Regions from separate parts of the Ectobacillus sp. JY-23 genome, predicted to be linked through region 2. Evidence: a T-box and tRNA genes for the amino acid it is inferred to sense, from the RefSeq annotation. Region 2 holds a T-box; the other holds one or more tRNA genes.

Region 1 (7,980 bases), 860 kb from region 2:
ATGAAGGACGGGACTAACACCGAAATGCTTCGGGAGCTGTAAGTAAGCTATGATCCGGAGATCTCCGAATGAGGAAACTCACCATTCGTAATGGAATGGTATCCTTATCTGAATACATAGGGTAAGGAAGGCAGACCCAGGGAACTGAAACATCTAAGTACCTGGAGGAAGAGAAAGCAAATGCGATTTCCTAAGTAGCGGCGAGCGAAACGGAATTAGCCCAAACCAAGAGGCTTGCCTCTTGGGGTTGTAGGACGCTCTATACGGAGTTACAAAGGAACGAGGTAGACGAAACGGTCTGGAAAGGCCTGTCATAGAAGGTAACAACCCTGTAGTTGAAACTTCGTTCCCTCTTGAGCGGATCCTGAGTACGGCGGAACACGTGAAATTCCGTCGGAATCCGGGAGGACCATCTCCCAAGGCTAAATACTCCCTAGTGACCGATAGTGAACCAGTACCGTGAGGGAAAGGTGAAAAGCACCCCGGAAGGGGAGTGAAAGAGATCCTGAAACCGTGTGCCTACAAGTAGTCAGAGCCCATTTACGGGTGATGGCGTGCCTTTTGTAGAATGAACCGGCGAGTTACGATCCCGTGCAAGGTTAAGTTGATAAGGCGGAGCCGCAGCGAAAGCGAGTCTGAATAGGGCGACATAGTACGTGGTCGTAGACCCGAAACCAGGTGATCTACCCATGTCCAGGGTGAAGTTCAGGTAACACTGAATGGAGGCCCGAACCCACGCACGTTGAAAAGTGCGGGGATGAGGTGTGGGTAGCGGAGAAATTCCAATCGAACCTGGAGATAGCTGGTTCTCCCCGAAATAGCTTTAGGGCTAGCCTCAAGTGTGAGAGTCTTGGAGGTAGAGCACTGATTGGACTAGGGGCCCCCCTCGGGTTACCGAATTCAGTCAAACTCCGAATGCCAATGACTTATTCCTTGGGAGTCAGACTACGAGTGATAAGATCCGTGGTCAAAAGGGAAACAGCCCAGACTGCCAGCTAAGGTCCCAAAATGTATGTTAAGTGGAAAAGGATGTGGAGTTGCTTAGACAACTAGGATGTTGGCTTAGAAGCAGCCACCATTTAAAGAGTGCGTAATAGCTCACTAGTCGAGTGACTCTGCGCCGAAAATGTACCGGGGCTAAACATACTACCGAAGCTGCAGATTGATACCGATGGTATCAGTGGTAGGGGAGCGTTCTAAGGGCTGTGAAGTCAGACCGTAAGGACTGGTGGAGCGCTTAGAAGTGAGAATGCCGGTATGAGTAGCGAAAGATGGGTGAGAATCCCATCCACCGTATGCCTAAGGTTTCCTGAGGAAGGCTCGTCCGCTCAGGGTTAGTCAGGACCTAAGCCGAGGCCGACAGGCGTAGGCGATGGACAACAGGTTGATATTCCTGTACCACCTCTTTACCGTTTGAGCAATGGAGGGACGCAGGAGGATAGGAGATGCGCACCGCTGGTCGCGTGCGTCTAAGCAGTTAGGCTGATGAGTAGGCAAATCCGCTCATCGTAAGCTGGCTGAGCTGTGATGGGGAAGCCCGTATGGGCGAACTCTCTGATTCCACACTGCCAAGAAAAGCTTCTAGCGAGGTAAAAGGTGCCTGTACCGCAAACCGACACAGGTAGGCGAGGAGAGAATCCTAAGGTGTGCGAGAGAACTCTGGTTAAGGAACTCGGCAAAATGACCCCGTAACTTCGGGAGAAGGGGTGCTCTCTAGCGAGAGCCGCAGTGAAAAGGCCCAAGCGACTGTTTAGCAAAAACACAGGTCTCTGCGAAGCCGCAAGGCGAAGTATAGGGGCTGACACCTGCCCGGTGCTGGAAGGTTAAGGGGAGAGGTTAGCGCAAGCGAAGCTTTGAACCGAAGCCCCAGTAAACGGCGGCCGTAACTATAACGGTCCTAAGGTAGCGAAATTCCTTGTCGGGTAAGTTCCGACCCGCACGAAAGGTGTAACGATTTGGGCACTGTCTCAACCAGAGACTCGGTGAAATTATAGTACCTGTGAAGATGCAGGTTACCCGCGACAGGACGGAAAGACCCCGTGGAGCTTTACTGTAGCCTGATATTGAATTTTGGTACAGCTTGTACAGGATAGGTAGGAGCCTATGAACCCGGAGCGCCAGCTTCGGTGGAGGCGTCGGTGGGATACTACCCTGGCTGTATTGAAGTTCTAACCCGCGCCCCTACATCGGGGCGGGAGACAGTGTCAGGTGGGCAGTTTGACTGGGGCGGTCGCCTCCTAAAATGTAACGGAGGCGCCCAAAGGTTCCCTCAGAATGGTTGGAAATCATTCGAAGAGTGTAAAGGCATAAGGGAGCTTGACTGCGAGACCTACAAGTCGAGCAGGGACGAAAGTCGGGCTTAGTGATCCGGTGGTTCCGCATGGAAGGGCCATCGCTCAACGGATAAAAGCTACCCCGGGGATAACAGGCTTATCTCCCCCAAGAGTCCACATCGACGGGGAGGTTTGGCACCTCGATGTCGGCTCATCGCATCCTGGGGCTGTAGTCGGTCCCAAGGGTTGGGCTGTTCGCCCATTAAAGCGGTACGCGAGCTGGGTTCAGAACGTCGTGAGACAGTTCGGTCCCTATCCGTCGCGGGCGCAGGAAATTTGAGAGGAGCTGTCCTTAGTACGAGAGGACCGGGATGGACGCACCGCTGGTGTACCAGTTGTTCTGCCAAGGGCATCGCTGGGTAGCTATGTGCGGACGGGATAAGTGCTGAAAGCATCTAAGCATGAAGCCCCCCTCAAGATGAGATTTCCCATAGCGTCAAGCTAGTAAGATCCCTGAAAGATGATCAGGTTGATAGGTCAGAGGTGGAAGCGCGGCGACGTGTGGAGCTGACTGATACTAATCGATCGAGGGCTTAACCAAAAAGCAGAAGCGAGCGTTTAGCGAGCTGGAGCTAGATTATGCACTTGTTATCCAGTTTTGAAGGAACATGCCTTCAAAAGAGCGTAGCTCTTTAAAAAAACATGTTGACATCTCATGAGAAATCATTATAATAATGATTGTCTCTAAAAAAAGTCTAGTGATGATGGCAAAGAGGTCACACCCGTTCCCATACCGAACACGGAAGTTAAGCTCTTTTGCGCCGAGGGTAGTTGGGACCTTGTCCCTGTGAGAGTAGGACGTCGCTAGGCAATGGAGGATTAGCTCAGCTGGGAGAGCACCTGCCTTACAAGCAGGGGGTCGGCGGTTCGATCCCGTCATCCTCCACCATATGCCGGCTTAGCTCAATTGGCAGAGCAACTGACTTGTAATCAGTAGGTTGGGGGTTCAAGTCCTCTAGCCGGCACCAGATTTATGGCGGTCGTGGCGAAGTGGTTAACGCATCGGATTGTGGCTCCGACATTCGTGGGTTCGATTCCCATCGATCGCCCTTTTAAATATTGCGGGTGTGGCGGAATTGGCAGACGCACCAGACTTAGGATCTGGCGCCTTTGGCGTGGGGGTTCGAGTCCCTTCACCCGCACCAATATATGCGGAAGTAGTTCAGTGGTAGAATACAACCTTGCCAAGGTTGGGGTCGCGGGTTCGAATCCCGTCTTCCGCTTATGCCGGGGTGGCGGAACTGGCAGACGCACAGGACTTAAAATCCTGCGGTAGGTGACTACCGTACCGGTTCGATTCCGGTCCTCGGCACTTAAATATGCGCCCGTAGCTCAATTGGATAGAGCATCTGACTACGGATCAGAAGGTTATGGGTTCGAATCCTTTCGGGCGCGTTATACGGGAAGTGGCTCAGCTTGGTAGAGCACCTGGTTTGGGACCAGGGGGTCGCAGGTTCAAATCCTGTCTTCCCGATTTCATGGGGCCTTAGCTCAGCTGGGAGAGCGCCTGCCTTGCACGCAGGAGGTCAGCGGTTCGATCCCGCTAGGCTCCACTTTTATTATGATGGCGGTGTAGCTCAGCTGGCTAGAGCGTACGGTTCATACCCGTAAGGTCGGGGGTTCGATCCCCTCCGCCGCTACCATAAAAGGACCTTTAGCTCAGCTGGTTAGAGCAGACGGCTCATAACCGTCCGGTCGTAGGTTCGAGTCCTACAAGGTCCACCAAAGCTTCATATCATGGAGGAATACCCAAGTCTGGCTGAAGGGATCGGTCTTGAAAACCGACAGGCGGTGAAAGCCGCGCGGGGGTTCGAATCCCTCTTCCTCCGCCATTATTTTATGAAGCAAATAGAATGAATTATCGTCGCGGGGTGGAGCAGTCCGGTAGCTCGTCGGGCTCATAACCCGAAGGTCGCAGGTTCAAATCCTGTCCCCGCAACCAAGGTCCCGTGGTGTAGCGGTTAACATGCCTGCCTGTCACGCAGGAGATCGCCGGTTCGATCCCGGTCGGGACCGCCATTTTGGCTCGGTAGCTCAGTCGGTAGAGCAGAGGACTGAAAATCCTCGTGTCGGCGGTTCGATTCCGTCCCGAGCCACTTCTTATTTTATAAAGATTTGATGCCGGCTTAGCTCAATTGGCAGAGCAACTGACTTGTAATCAGTAGGTTGGGGGTTCAAGTCCTCTAGCCGGCACCATTTGTTTATAAAGCAACATCATCGTTAGCCATTAGCTCAGTCGGTAGAGCACGATCGAATAAGCTTCGTAGCATAGACTACAGCGTACTCATCGAGCTGCGACTTGAATAAGCTTACTGAGATGAGGACGTCATATACAAAGGTATAACCCTTGTATAAATTCTTTTATTGTTATGAGCCATTAGCTCAGTCGGTAGAGCATCTGACTTTTAATCAGAGGGTCGAAGGTTCGAGTCCTTCATGGCTCACATTTCATGCGGGTGTAGTTTAGTGGTAAAACAAGAGCCTTCCAAGCTCTGGTCGTGAGTTCGATTCTCATCACCCGCTCCAAGGGCCTATAGCTCAGCTGGTTAGAGCGCACGCCTGATAAGCGTGAGGTCGATGGTTCGAGTCCATTTAGGCCCATTTTTAATATAATTGATTATTCCGCAATAGCTCAGCGGTAGAGCAATCGGCTGTTAACCGATAGGTCGTAGGTTCGAATCCTACTTGCGGAGCCATATAGAGAAGTACCCAAGTGGCTCAAGGGGCTCCCCTGCTAAGGGAGTAGATCGCGATAGCGGTGCGAGGGTTCGAATCCCTTCTTCTCTGCCACGGCCCGTTGGTCAAGTGGTTAAGACACCGCCCTTTCACGGCGGTAACACGGGTTCGAATCCCGTACGGGTCATACTGAAAACGTCAGCGAATAGAGTCGCTGGCGTTTTTTGTTTTATATTTTTAGATGGATGAGGAGATTAACCTTTTACAACCCTCATTGTTTATAAAACCTTTCTTTCTATAATCTTATGTGAAAAAGTTCACAAATTAATCATATATGTGAATTGATTCACAAACTTAACGTGCTACAATATAAATGTAAACAGCAATGATGCACATATACTTAATACAAATACGCACCGAACAAAGGAGAGCGAGTGACAATGAGAGAAAACATTAATCGTGTAGTGTTAATTGGTACAGGAGCAGTAGGCTGCAGCTATGCGTATGCGATGTTAAACCAAGGCATTGCCGAAGAATTGGTGTTAGTGGATGTCAACGAAGCAAAAGCTGAAGGGGAAGCGATGGACTTAAAGCACGGTATTCCATTCGCCCCGTCTCCAACAAAAATTTGGGACGGTAGCTATGCAGATTGTAAAGACGCAGACCTTGTCGTTATTACCGCAGGTCTTCCACAAAAACCAGGTGAAACTCGATTAGATCTCGTTGAAAAAAACACAAAAATCTTTAAGCAAATTGTACGCGGCGTCATGGACAGCGGCTTTGACGGCATCTTTTTAGTCGCGACAAACCCTGTTGACATTTTAACATACGTAACCTGGAAGGAATCTGGTCTGCCGAAAGAGCGTGTTATCGGTTCTGGTACAACTTTAGATACAGCGCGCTTCCGCTATATGCTGAGTGAATACTTTGAGGTAGACGCTCGAAACGTGCATGCCTATATTATCGGTGAACATGGCGATACAGAGCTACCGGTATGGAGCCATGCTTCCATTGGTGTACGTAAATTAGAAAAGTTTTTAGAAGACCCAGACTACAGACAGGACGAATTGGATGATATTTTCGTAAATGTGCGCGATGCAGCGTATCATATTATTAATCGTAAAGGCTCCACATACTATGGGATTGGGATGTCTCTCGCTCGCGTAACAAAAGCAATTTTAAATAATGAAAACTGTATTTTGACAGTGTCTGCGTATCTTGAAGGAGAATACGGTCAGCAAAATGTATATATCGGTGTTCCGGCCATCATTAATCGAAGTGGTATTCGAGAGATTATGGAGCTGGAGTTGAATGAGGAAGAACAAGGAAAATTTGAGCATTCTGTGAAGGTATTGAAGGAAACGATGGCACCGGTGTTGTAGGTTTAATGTATAATGGCTTGTTGGAAGGAGAAGGCGATAGCCTTCTTCCTTTATTTTTACCAAAAAGAAACTTTCTTGGTTAAGAAGAATGAATTGACATGCTACAATAACAACAGAAAACTTCCATACATATTTTCCTCAAACCAAACACCCGCTCCTCGAGTGTTTTTTACAAACAATTTTCCTCACAGCTACTTCTTCTTTACAAAATTCACCTATCATTAAAACCAGCACCTTCTTTTCGACAAACATTTTTGCACGAAAAAGTATGTCATGAATGAGCATCAAGGATTACTTATTTTCTGATTAATCAAAATAATATAACACTATTTTAGAATAAAGCGTTTACATTTTAATATTCGTCAAAATTTGATGTTTATTGTCGAAAAGTTATTGTTTCTAGTAAGTTTTTCACGAAAAACCGTATAATTTTTTGTTTTTTAGAAGGATTCTTAATATTTTTGTAGAATGATAATAACGAGTTAGATAATTATGTTTGTTTTGTGAGGTGAGAGTGATGATTGTGACACATCCGACAGAGTATGATTTACATTTGTTTCATGAGGGAAGTTTGTATGCGTCTGAGGAAACGTTTGGCGCACATGTGACGCAAGAGAATGGCATAGCGGGAACACGTTTTACCGTGTGGGCGCCGCATGCGATTTCTGTTTCAGTCGTTGGTGATTTCAATGATTGGAGGGGCGGTGAGTATGCGATGGAGAAGCTAAATAACGAGGGTGTATGGTCGTTGTTTATTCCTGCCGTTGGACATATGACATTGTACAAATATGCGATTGAGACAAGTCGAGGCGATGTAATTTTGAAGGCAGACCCATACGCACGCTATGCGGAGGTTCGGCCCCAAACTGCTTCTATTGTCTATCAAAGTGCACCTTATGCTTGGAATGATCAAAAATGGATCCGCAGCAAGAAAAGAAAGTCCATCTACGAGGAACCTGTAACTATATATGAGCTTCACTTTGGTTCTTGGAAAAAGAAAGAGGACGGCTCGTTCTATACGTACCGGGAAATGGCGGATGAATTAATTCCGTATGTGCTGAGTCATCAATTTACTCACATTGAGATTATGCCGTTAATCGAGCATCCGTACGATCGTTCTTGGGGCTATCAGGGCACCGGCTATTATGCTCCGACAAGCCGCTATGGTAAGCCTGAAGATCTTATGTATTTTATCGACCAATGTCATCAAAATGGTCTTGGTGTCCTGCTTGATTGGGTGCCAGGTCATTACTGCAAGGATGCGCACGGTCTCTATATGTTCGATGGCGAGCCAACGTTTGAATATGCAGATGAACAAGTTAGGGAAAATGCAATATGGGGGACGGCCAACTTTGATTTAGGCAAGCCCGAGGTACAGAGCTTCCTCATTTCCAATGCGCTGTATTGGATGAAGACGTATCACATTGATGGATTCCGTGTGGATGCGGTTGCCAATATGCTGTACTGGAACAAAGAGGGGCAGCATGAGAAAAATGAACATGCGGTTTCATTTTTACAGAAGCTAAATACAGCAGTATTCGCAGCAGATCCACATGTCTTGATGATGGCAGAGGACTCCACGGATTGGC
Region 2 (7,980 bases):
TATATTTGTGAAGAAAAGATAAAAACCTGGACTTTTTAGGCGAGAGAGAAGAACAGGCGGTATATTGTTGCGGTTAGGACTTATGATGCACTCGTGCTTTGTAAGACCATGCGCAGGGAAATAACTGTTCTGGCTCGTTCTTCTCGATTTTTACTTAGTATGCTTTTCCCCAGTAAACCATGTGCTTTGCTTCTTTACCACAGCATACGCAAGACGTTGTATGCTGAACCTGCTCAAATGGAATACACCTTGATGTTACACCGACTTCTTCTTTTAAGCGTTCTTCACATGCTAATGCACCGCACCACATTGCTTGGATAAAGCCTTGCTTTTCATCTGCGATCTTCTGCATGTCTTCCATAGAATGAGCGACGTATGTTTTTTCATCGCGCGCAGCCTTTGCACGAGCAAACATGGATTGATGAATGTCGTGAAGGAGCTCGGTAATGCGCGTCTCTAGTGCATCTAGCGTTACAATTTCCTTTTGCTTCGTATCGCGGCGAACGAGGACTGCTTGATTGTTTTCGATGTCTTTTGGTCCGATTTCGACACGAATTGGAACACCCTTCATTTCATACTCATTAAACTTCCAGCCTGGCGATTTGCTGCCCGCGTCCATTTTCACGCGTGCTACCTTAGCAATACGCTCCTGCAGCGCTGCCGCTTTTTCGAGCACACCTTCCTTATGCTGGGCAATCGGGATAATGATAACCTGTGTAGGTGCAATTTTTGGTGGCAGCACCAAGCCATTATTATCACCGTGCACCATAATCATTGCACCAATTGTGCGTGTTGTCATACCCCAAGAGGTTTGATGCGCATGCTCCCATCTGCCATTTTTGTTTAAATATTTAATATCAAATGCTTCGGTAAAGTTGGTTCCGAAGTTATGAGACGTAGCTGTTTGAAGTGCTTTACCATCGTGCATCAAGCTTTCAATGGTATATGTAGCTTTAGCACCGGCAAACTTTTCTTTCTCTGTTTTTTGTCCTTTTACAACTGGAATCGCTAAATATTCCTCACAAAACCATGCATATAGATTTAAAATATCAATTGTTTCCGCATGTGACTCTTCAGCCGTCGCATGAACAGTATGACCCTCCTGCCACAAGAATTCTGTTGTACGCAGAAACGGACGTGTTGTCTTTTCCCAACGTACGACGGAACACCATTGATTGTACAATTTCGGTAAATCATTATAGGACTGCACAATCTTAGAGAAATGCTCACAAAATAACGTTTCCGATGTTGGACGTACACAAAGACGCTCCGCAAGCTTTTCTTCTCCGCCATGCGTCACCCAGGCTACTTCAGGCGCAAAGCCTTCCACATGGTCCTTCTCCTTTTGCAGCAGGCTCTCTGGGATGAACATTGGCATATACACATTTTCATGTCCTTTTTCCTTTAAGCGTTCATCCATGACGCGCTGGATGTTCTCCCAAATTGCGTACCCGTACGGACGCAAAATCATACAACCCTTTACACTTGAATAATCAACGAGCTCTGCCTTCTTCACAATATCCGTATACCACTGGGCAAAGTCTTCTTCCATAGATGTGATTTCTTTTACTTGATCTTTCATCCTCTGAAACCTCCTTAATATTTTATCTAGACCTTTGGGGATACAAAAAAGCCCCATCCCACAATAGGGACCGAGCTTGTGTCGGCGGTACCACCCTGATTTATATAAATCACTATATACCCTCAAGTCAGATAACGGTCTTATCCCGCTGCAGCCTACTATTATTTCGGTGCAGGACTCCAAGGCTGGTTCAACGCATCCTTTTTGAGAATCTTTCAGCCGCCGAATTCTCTCTCTGCTAAAAAGGGGCCTTGCGTTTACTACTCCTCTTCACTGTCTGTTTGCTGTAATTTTCAATCATTTTACAATAAGTATAACCGAGATACAAGGAAAAAACATTCTTTAGAAGATATTTTCGTTAAGTAAAATATACGTTAAGTTTCTTCCATTTTTTCTGAAATAATATAAAAATGCTGTAAAATAAGTAGTATGTTTTATTTTTATAAATATTCAGATAAAAACAACTACATCGCTATACAATAAACTAAAGGAGGGGAATGCTAGTGAAACTAACAAAACAGGAAAAAAGCTGGATGTTTTACGATTGGGCCAACTCCGCCTACTCTTTAGCCATTACGACAACGATTTTGCCTTTATATTTTAAAATGGTCGCAGAGGGTGCGGGAATGAAAGCTTCTACCTCTACTGCCTTCTGGGGGTACGCCAACTCATTCGCAACGTTTTTAATTGCTCTAATGGCTCCTGTCCTCGGTACAATTGCCGACTATAAAGGCTTGAAGGAGCGGTTTTTTAGCTTTTTCTTTGGTTTAGGTGTTGTATTCACCGCTGCCCTTGCCCTCGTACCAAGCGATCAGTGGATGTGGCTTTTATGCATTTATACACTCACCGCTATCGGCTTTTCTGGCGCTAATGTGTTTTACGATGCCTATCTTGTAGACGTAACGTCTGAGCAGCGAATGGATAAAATTTCAGCCAACGGTTTTGCGCTTGGCTACATCGGCAGTACCATTCCATTTCTGCTATCTATGGCTCTTATTTTTCTCTCTCAAAATGGTACATTACCATTATCATTTGCAGCAGCATGTCAGCTCTCCTTTGTCATCACCGCTATTTGGTGGGTCGTATTCACCATCCCAATGCTTCGCAATGTAAAACAGGTTTACTATATCGAAAGAGAACCGAATGTCATTCAAAACAGTTTTAAGCGTCTATTTGATACCTTTCGCAATATCAAGCAGCATAAAGTTTTATTTATGTTTCTATTAGCCTATTTTTTCTATATCGATGGCGTCAGTACGATTATTAAAATGGCGTCTACGTACGGAGCTGACTTAGGCATTGGTGCAACTGATTTATTATTAATCCTACTCATTACCCAAATTGTCGCCTTCCCTTTTGCTTGGCTATACGGTCGCCTCGCCGCGAGATTTCCAGGTAAAACGATGCTGTATGTAGCAATCGGAATGTATACGATATTATGTATCTATGCTTACTTCGTCACAACAACTCTTGATTTTTGGATTTTGGCGCTCCTTGTCGGCACATCACAAGGCGGTATTCAAGCGCTGAGCCGCTCCTACTTCGCTAAGCTAGTGCCAAAGGAAAAATCAAATGAATTTTTTGGCTTCTACAATATCTTCGGGCGCTTCGCCGCTGTAATGGGGCCTTTGCTAACAGGCATTGTCACACAGATGACCGGCAGTACCAATGCCGGCGTATTGAGCGTAGTCGTGCTGTTTATCATCGGATTTGTATTACTTATCCGCGTACCACAAACAGAGCAGCATACCAATTCAAATTCATTACCGCTATAACAGAAGGGGATATGTCCCCCTTCTGTTATTCTTATAACTGCTCTACCGTATTAGGAACAGATTAACAAGCATCCAGCACGTGTACCTCTTTAGCGCTAACCGCAACTACACATCGCCCGTTCTTCTCTCCCATCTAAAAAACAACCTTTCATATCTATTCATTATTTTTCATAAACACTCTTTCCCTCTCCTTCAATTTCTCGTATACTTTTTCTATCATCATGAAGGGAAGTGAAAAGAAAGTTGAAAGATATACTAGAAAGAAGATTAAAACTATGGCATATTATCGCGATCGGTCTTGGTTATATGGCACCGATGGCGGTATTTGATACGTTTGGTATTGTAACCGAGGTGACGGATGGACATGTTCCAGCTGCCTATACAGTAACATTAATCGCCATTTTATTTACCGCCCTTAGCTATGGCCATATGGTAAAAGCGTTTCCTGGGGCTGGTTCTGCCTACACGTACGCCCAGCAATCCATTAATAGCAATGTTGGCTTTTTAGTGGGCTGGGCCGCTATACTAGACTATTTATTTCTACCAATGATTAATGCTCTTTTAACAGCTATTTATTTAAGTGCAATTTTCCCCGATGTACCAGGGTGGATTTGGATTGTAGGCTTTGTACTTATTTTAACTGTTTTTAATATTTTCAGCGTTCAGCTCACGGTTTCTTTTGGTGCTGTATTGGTGTTGTTTCAGGTCATTACCGCTATTTTATTTATCCTGCTAAGCGCTGGGCAGTCATATGCTCAATGGTCAACTGCGCCATTTACAGACAATGTTTCGGTAGGAGTACTGTTCGCAGGCGCCTCCATTCTATGCTTTTCGTTTCTAGGATTTGACGCAGTTACCACTCTGTCTGAGGAAACAATTGAACCAAAAAAGACGATTCCAAAAGGGATTTTAATTATCGCCTTAACCGGGGGCTTATTATTTATTACCGTTTCTTTCTTTGCGCAAATTTTGTTCCCAAGCGCTGCCATGTTTAGCGATGTAGAAGGTGCTTCTGCTGAGATTGCTTATAAAATCGGTGGGACATTGTTTCAATCTGTGTTCGTCGCAGCCGCGTTAACCTCGACAATTGCCTCAGGACTAGCTTCTCATATGAGCGCATCTCGTCTTTTGTTCGCGATTAGCCGCGATGGCTTTTTGCCGAAGCGTATCTTCAGCTACGTACATCCGCGAACAAAAACACCGATGTGGAACATTATCCTGATCGGTGTTTTATCACTTACTGCTGTTTTGTTAAGTCTGGAGATGGCTGCGTCTTTAATTAACTTCGGCGCACTTACAGCCTTTAGCGCCGTTAACATTTCAGTCATCATGCATTATTATGTAAAACAAAAACGACGTTCTGCATGGGATACGGTCCGTTTTCTAATTGCACCGCTGCTTGGTAGTGTGTTCATCTTTTTCCTATGGACAAGCCTAGAAGCAACCTCGCTGATACTTGGACTTTCTTGGTCCATGATTGGCGCGTTGTACCTGTTATATGTAAGGAAGATGAAGAAGATTAATATTCCAACGTTTCATTTTGAATAAGGATTTCCCCCGAGCGGGGAAATCCTTTTCAATTTTTTCACAAAAACATAATCAATTTCGCTATATATAAAAGAAGCTATCGGCAACCACGGAGGTAAGCATATATGAAAGAAAATCTTGATATTTACTTACAACAAATGCACTAGATTTCTTACATCATTTAGAAAATACTGTCGTTATCTTAAATCCAAGAATAGAGACACAAAAACTATTTACACCTGCAGAACTGGATGCTATTAAAGAATGGAAAAGATGTAGCTACAGTACTTAAGAGAAGTACATGCACTGTAAGCCGTTCTTACACTTTTGATTGCTGTTTGAATAGTTCATGTCAAAGAAGAGGTGCTGTTTTTGAGGAAAACTTTTGTATCTGTTTTATGTATAACTCTCGTTTTATGCGTGGCAGCCTGCCGTCCATATACAGGTGAATATATCCAATGGACCGATTCCCCTGAAATTGCTAATACTAAGTTACTGAAGAAAAATAAGATTCCTTATAAGGTTGAAAATGGGGTTATGTATATTCCTAAAGACGCTTTTAATACTGCCATTTCTTGCTGCAGCTAATCTAACAAAAACAGGATGTCTGAAATAGTCCTTTATACTCCCTAAGACCTCCTCTTTCTTTTGAAGCTTTTTTCTACACGGACATTTTGCGATGTGTAATCACCCAGCAGGCTATGTAACCGAGAAACGCTGCCAATAAGATATCGCCTCCTTGGCTAAAAAGGCGTTTTGGAAAAGTAACTACTACTTTACAACTTAATCACTTCTATGTAGAGTTTTGTTTTTATTGATAATAATTCTTATTGTAGAAATAAGTGAAAACTCCCGTATCGTAATTGTTGTCCAAACAAACCACGAGGGGAGCTTTCACTTTGTCCTTACAGTGTATTAAATTACTTTTACCATCTTTTTGAAGATAAATCTCTCACCAGATGAAGAGCCTCATGGATTTTCCAGTATTGTCGACTCTTACACAGTAAATTACTCGATTTGATTACTTAATTTTATCGTTTAGGGGTAAGTTCATTTGTATTAAGTAAATAGCGGTGTCCCATTCAACTTCTTCAAAATAAGACTTTTGAATTAACTCCCTATCTCTTCTGTTCCTCTCTCTTCACCTTCGAATACAATCCCCATAATGGGTACGGCAGAAATCACAATGCATACCGCAGAGATGACGAAAACAGCAAATAAAGAAGTTGCCTCCATTAGTACACCAGCAAAAGCAGACCCAAGCAGCATTGTGCCCATAAATATAGGTGTAATAATGCCATTTATGCGACCAATCATGTGCTCCTCTACAAGTTGAATCATAAGTGTGCCGATTACAATATTTACACCCGCTAGAAAAGCACCGCTTAAGAAACGCATTGTGAGTGTGAGCCAAAAAGAAGTTGAAAGTACTTCCACTATACTGGCCACCGCCAAAAACAATATGCCCCCAAGCAAGATCGTTTTCTGGTTTGTTCGTTGTATACTCGCAAGTAATCCACCACCAACTAACAAACCAACTCCCGCTGCGGCCGAAAGGTATTGTACAGCCTCCTTATCAAGTTGAAGCCTCTCTGTCACAAGAAACACCTCAAGCGGCTGAATCAAACCTACACCAAGTCCTACAAAAGCAAATGAAATTGACATGTATCGTAAGCTTTTAGCTGTGTATACATACTTCCAGCCTGCCTTTATATCAGCAAGTAACCCTTGTGCGATGATTTCTTCATCTCTTTGCCATTTTGGTAATCTTGTCAAAAGTAGCGCCGATAGCAAGAACAGCACGGTTAAGCTGTATAAAGAGGTCATTACACCTAGCTTTGTATATACGAGTGTGCCGATGACTGGGCCCGCGATGAGAAAAATTGCCTGTAAACTCTGTGTAATAGCAATCGCCGCAGAAATATGGGCATCTTCCACGTTTCGTTTAAACATTTTAGCTCCTGAAGGCTGCGCAAATTGACTGACCACCGCTGAAATGAATGCAGCAGCAAATAATGATTGCCACAGTCCAGCTTGAATTAGCAAGATAATACCAGCGATAGACGCGGCACTTAACAAGTCACCAACAATCATGGTGCGTTTCGGATTCCAGCGATCTGCAAGTGCACCGCCAATGAACGAAAAGATAAAAATTGGTGCATATTCCAGCACTGTTAATAATGAGACAGCAACCGGGTCATTATTCGTTTGTTCCATAATAAAAAATAGCAATGCCATATTCCGAATCCAGATAGCTAGCTGCTGCAGCAAATCCGATCCCACAATAATTCGAAAGGTTTGATTGCGCCATAATTCTTTCATACGTCTCCTCCTTATATACCGACTGTCCGGTCTAATTTTGTGTAGCAAAAGACCGTATGTTAGTCTTTTGCAGCAATCCCTGTTAGTAGTAAATCAATGCTTCTTTTATACAAACGTTTCACTTGTTCAGCCTCTAACTCGAAATATAATGTGCCAAGACCACTTAATGTTCCTTGCAAAATATACATAACATCCTCAGGTTGGTCGTTTTTAAATTCCCCGCGCTCAATGCCCTCTATAATAAGTTCTTTATACATGTCATGTGATGCACGGTTCCACATAAGCATGTCATGTAACGTATCCTGACTAACTGCTTGACTCATAATAAACTCATCCATTACTTTCATGAGTGGGTTCTCAAAGTCTTCTGCAAAGTGCTCAGCAAGCGCATATAACTTCTCCGTACTGGTCGCAATCGTTGCTTCTTTTTCCGCCCATGCTAGCATCCAATCCTGTATATGCATCTTCACTAAAAATAAAAATAACTCATCTTTACTTTTGAAATAGTAGTAAATACTTCCCTTACTACGACCTGTAACTCCGCAAATCTCTTCCATAGAAGTTGCTGCATATCCTTTACTCGCAAACAACTCCTTAGTTTGTAATGCAATCTCTCGCTTTACTTGTTCTCCATCTTTTCTGCGTTTCTGTTCCATAGCATCTCCCTCTAAACCGACCATTCAGTCTAATTTTAAAATACATTTTACATAAGCGCAAGTACCAGCATCCTAATTGCTAATCAAACGTTTGTTTAGTTCGAATTCCCTACTCTCT

The links. A T-box is a leader RNA that pairs with one kind of tRNA and senses whether it is charged. The one in region 2 lies ahead of proS (proline--tRNA ligase), so its partner is inferred to be a tRNA-Pro.
Region 1: it encodes a tRNA-Pro, which carries the amino acid that the T-box ahead of proS (proline--tRNA ligase) is inferred to sense. The anticodon was not compared.

Annotation. Positions count from the first base shown of each region.
Region 1 covers NZ_CP095462.1:1,943,208-1,951,187, reverse strand. The annotation lists rRNA gene MUG87_RS10160 (23S ribosomal RNA) at 1-2,874, shown strand, start outside; rRNA gene rrf (5S ribosomal RNA) at 3,028-3,143, shown strand; tRNA gene MUG87_RS10150 (tRNA-Val) at 3,147-3,222, shown strand; tRNA gene MUG87_RS10145 (tRNA-Thr) at 3,226-3,301, shown strand; tRNA gene MUG87_RS10140 (tRNA-His) at 3,310-3,382, shown strand; tRNA gene MUG87_RS10135 (tRNA-Leu) at 3,395-3,478, shown strand; tRNA gene MUG87_RS10130 (tRNA-Gly) at 3,485-3,556, shown strand; tRNA gene MUG87_RS10125 (tRNA-Leu) at 3,560-3,645, shown strand; tRNA gene MUG87_RS10120 (tRNA-Arg) at 3,655-3,728, shown strand; tRNA gene MUG87_RS10115 (tRNA-Pro) at 3,734-3,807, shown strand; tRNA gene MUG87_RS10110 (tRNA-Ala) at 3,814-3,886, shown strand; tRNA gene MUG87_RS10105 (tRNA-Met) at 3,900-3,976, shown strand; tRNA gene MUG87_RS10100 (tRNA-Ile) at 3,982-4,058, shown strand; tRNA gene MUG87_RS10095 (tRNA-Ser) at 4,073-4,165, shown strand; tRNA gene MUG87_RS10090 (tRNA-Met) at 4,199-4,275, shown strand; tRNA gene MUG87_RS10085 (tRNA-Asp) at 4,277-4,352, shown strand; tRNA gene MUG87_RS10080 (tRNA-Phe) at 4,357-4,429, shown strand; tRNA gene MUG87_RS10075 (tRNA-Thr) at 4,454-4,529, shown strand; tRNA gene MUG87_RS10070 (tRNA-Lys) at 4,705-4,777, shown strand; tRNA gene MUG87_RS10065 (tRNA-Gly) at 4,786-4,859, shown strand; tRNA gene MUG87_RS10060 (tRNA-Ile) at 4,861-4,934, shown strand; tRNA gene MUG87_RS10055 (tRNA-Asn) at 4,955-5,029, shown strand; tRNA gene MUG87_RS10050 (tRNA-Ser) at 5,033-5,123, shown strand; tRNA gene MUG87_RS10045 (tRNA-Glu) at 5,125-5,196, shown strand; gene MUG87_RS10040 (L-lactate dehydrogenase) at 5,450-6,391, shown strand; gene glgB (1,4-alpha-glucan branching enzyme) at 6,909-7,980, shown strand, end outside.
Region 2 covers NZ_CP095462.1:2,800,704-2,808,683, reverse strand. The annotation lists gene proS (proline--tRNA ligase) at 155-1,582, opposite strand; T-box leader at 1,645-1,865, opposite strand; gene MUG87_RS14395 (MFS transporter) at 2,080-3,357, shown strand; gene MUG87_RS14390 (APC family permease) at 3,601-4,905, shown strand; gene MUG87_RS14385 (MFS transporter) at 5,995-7,206, opposite strand; gene MUG87_RS14380 (TetR/AcrR family transcriptional regulator) at 7,266-7,862, opposite strand.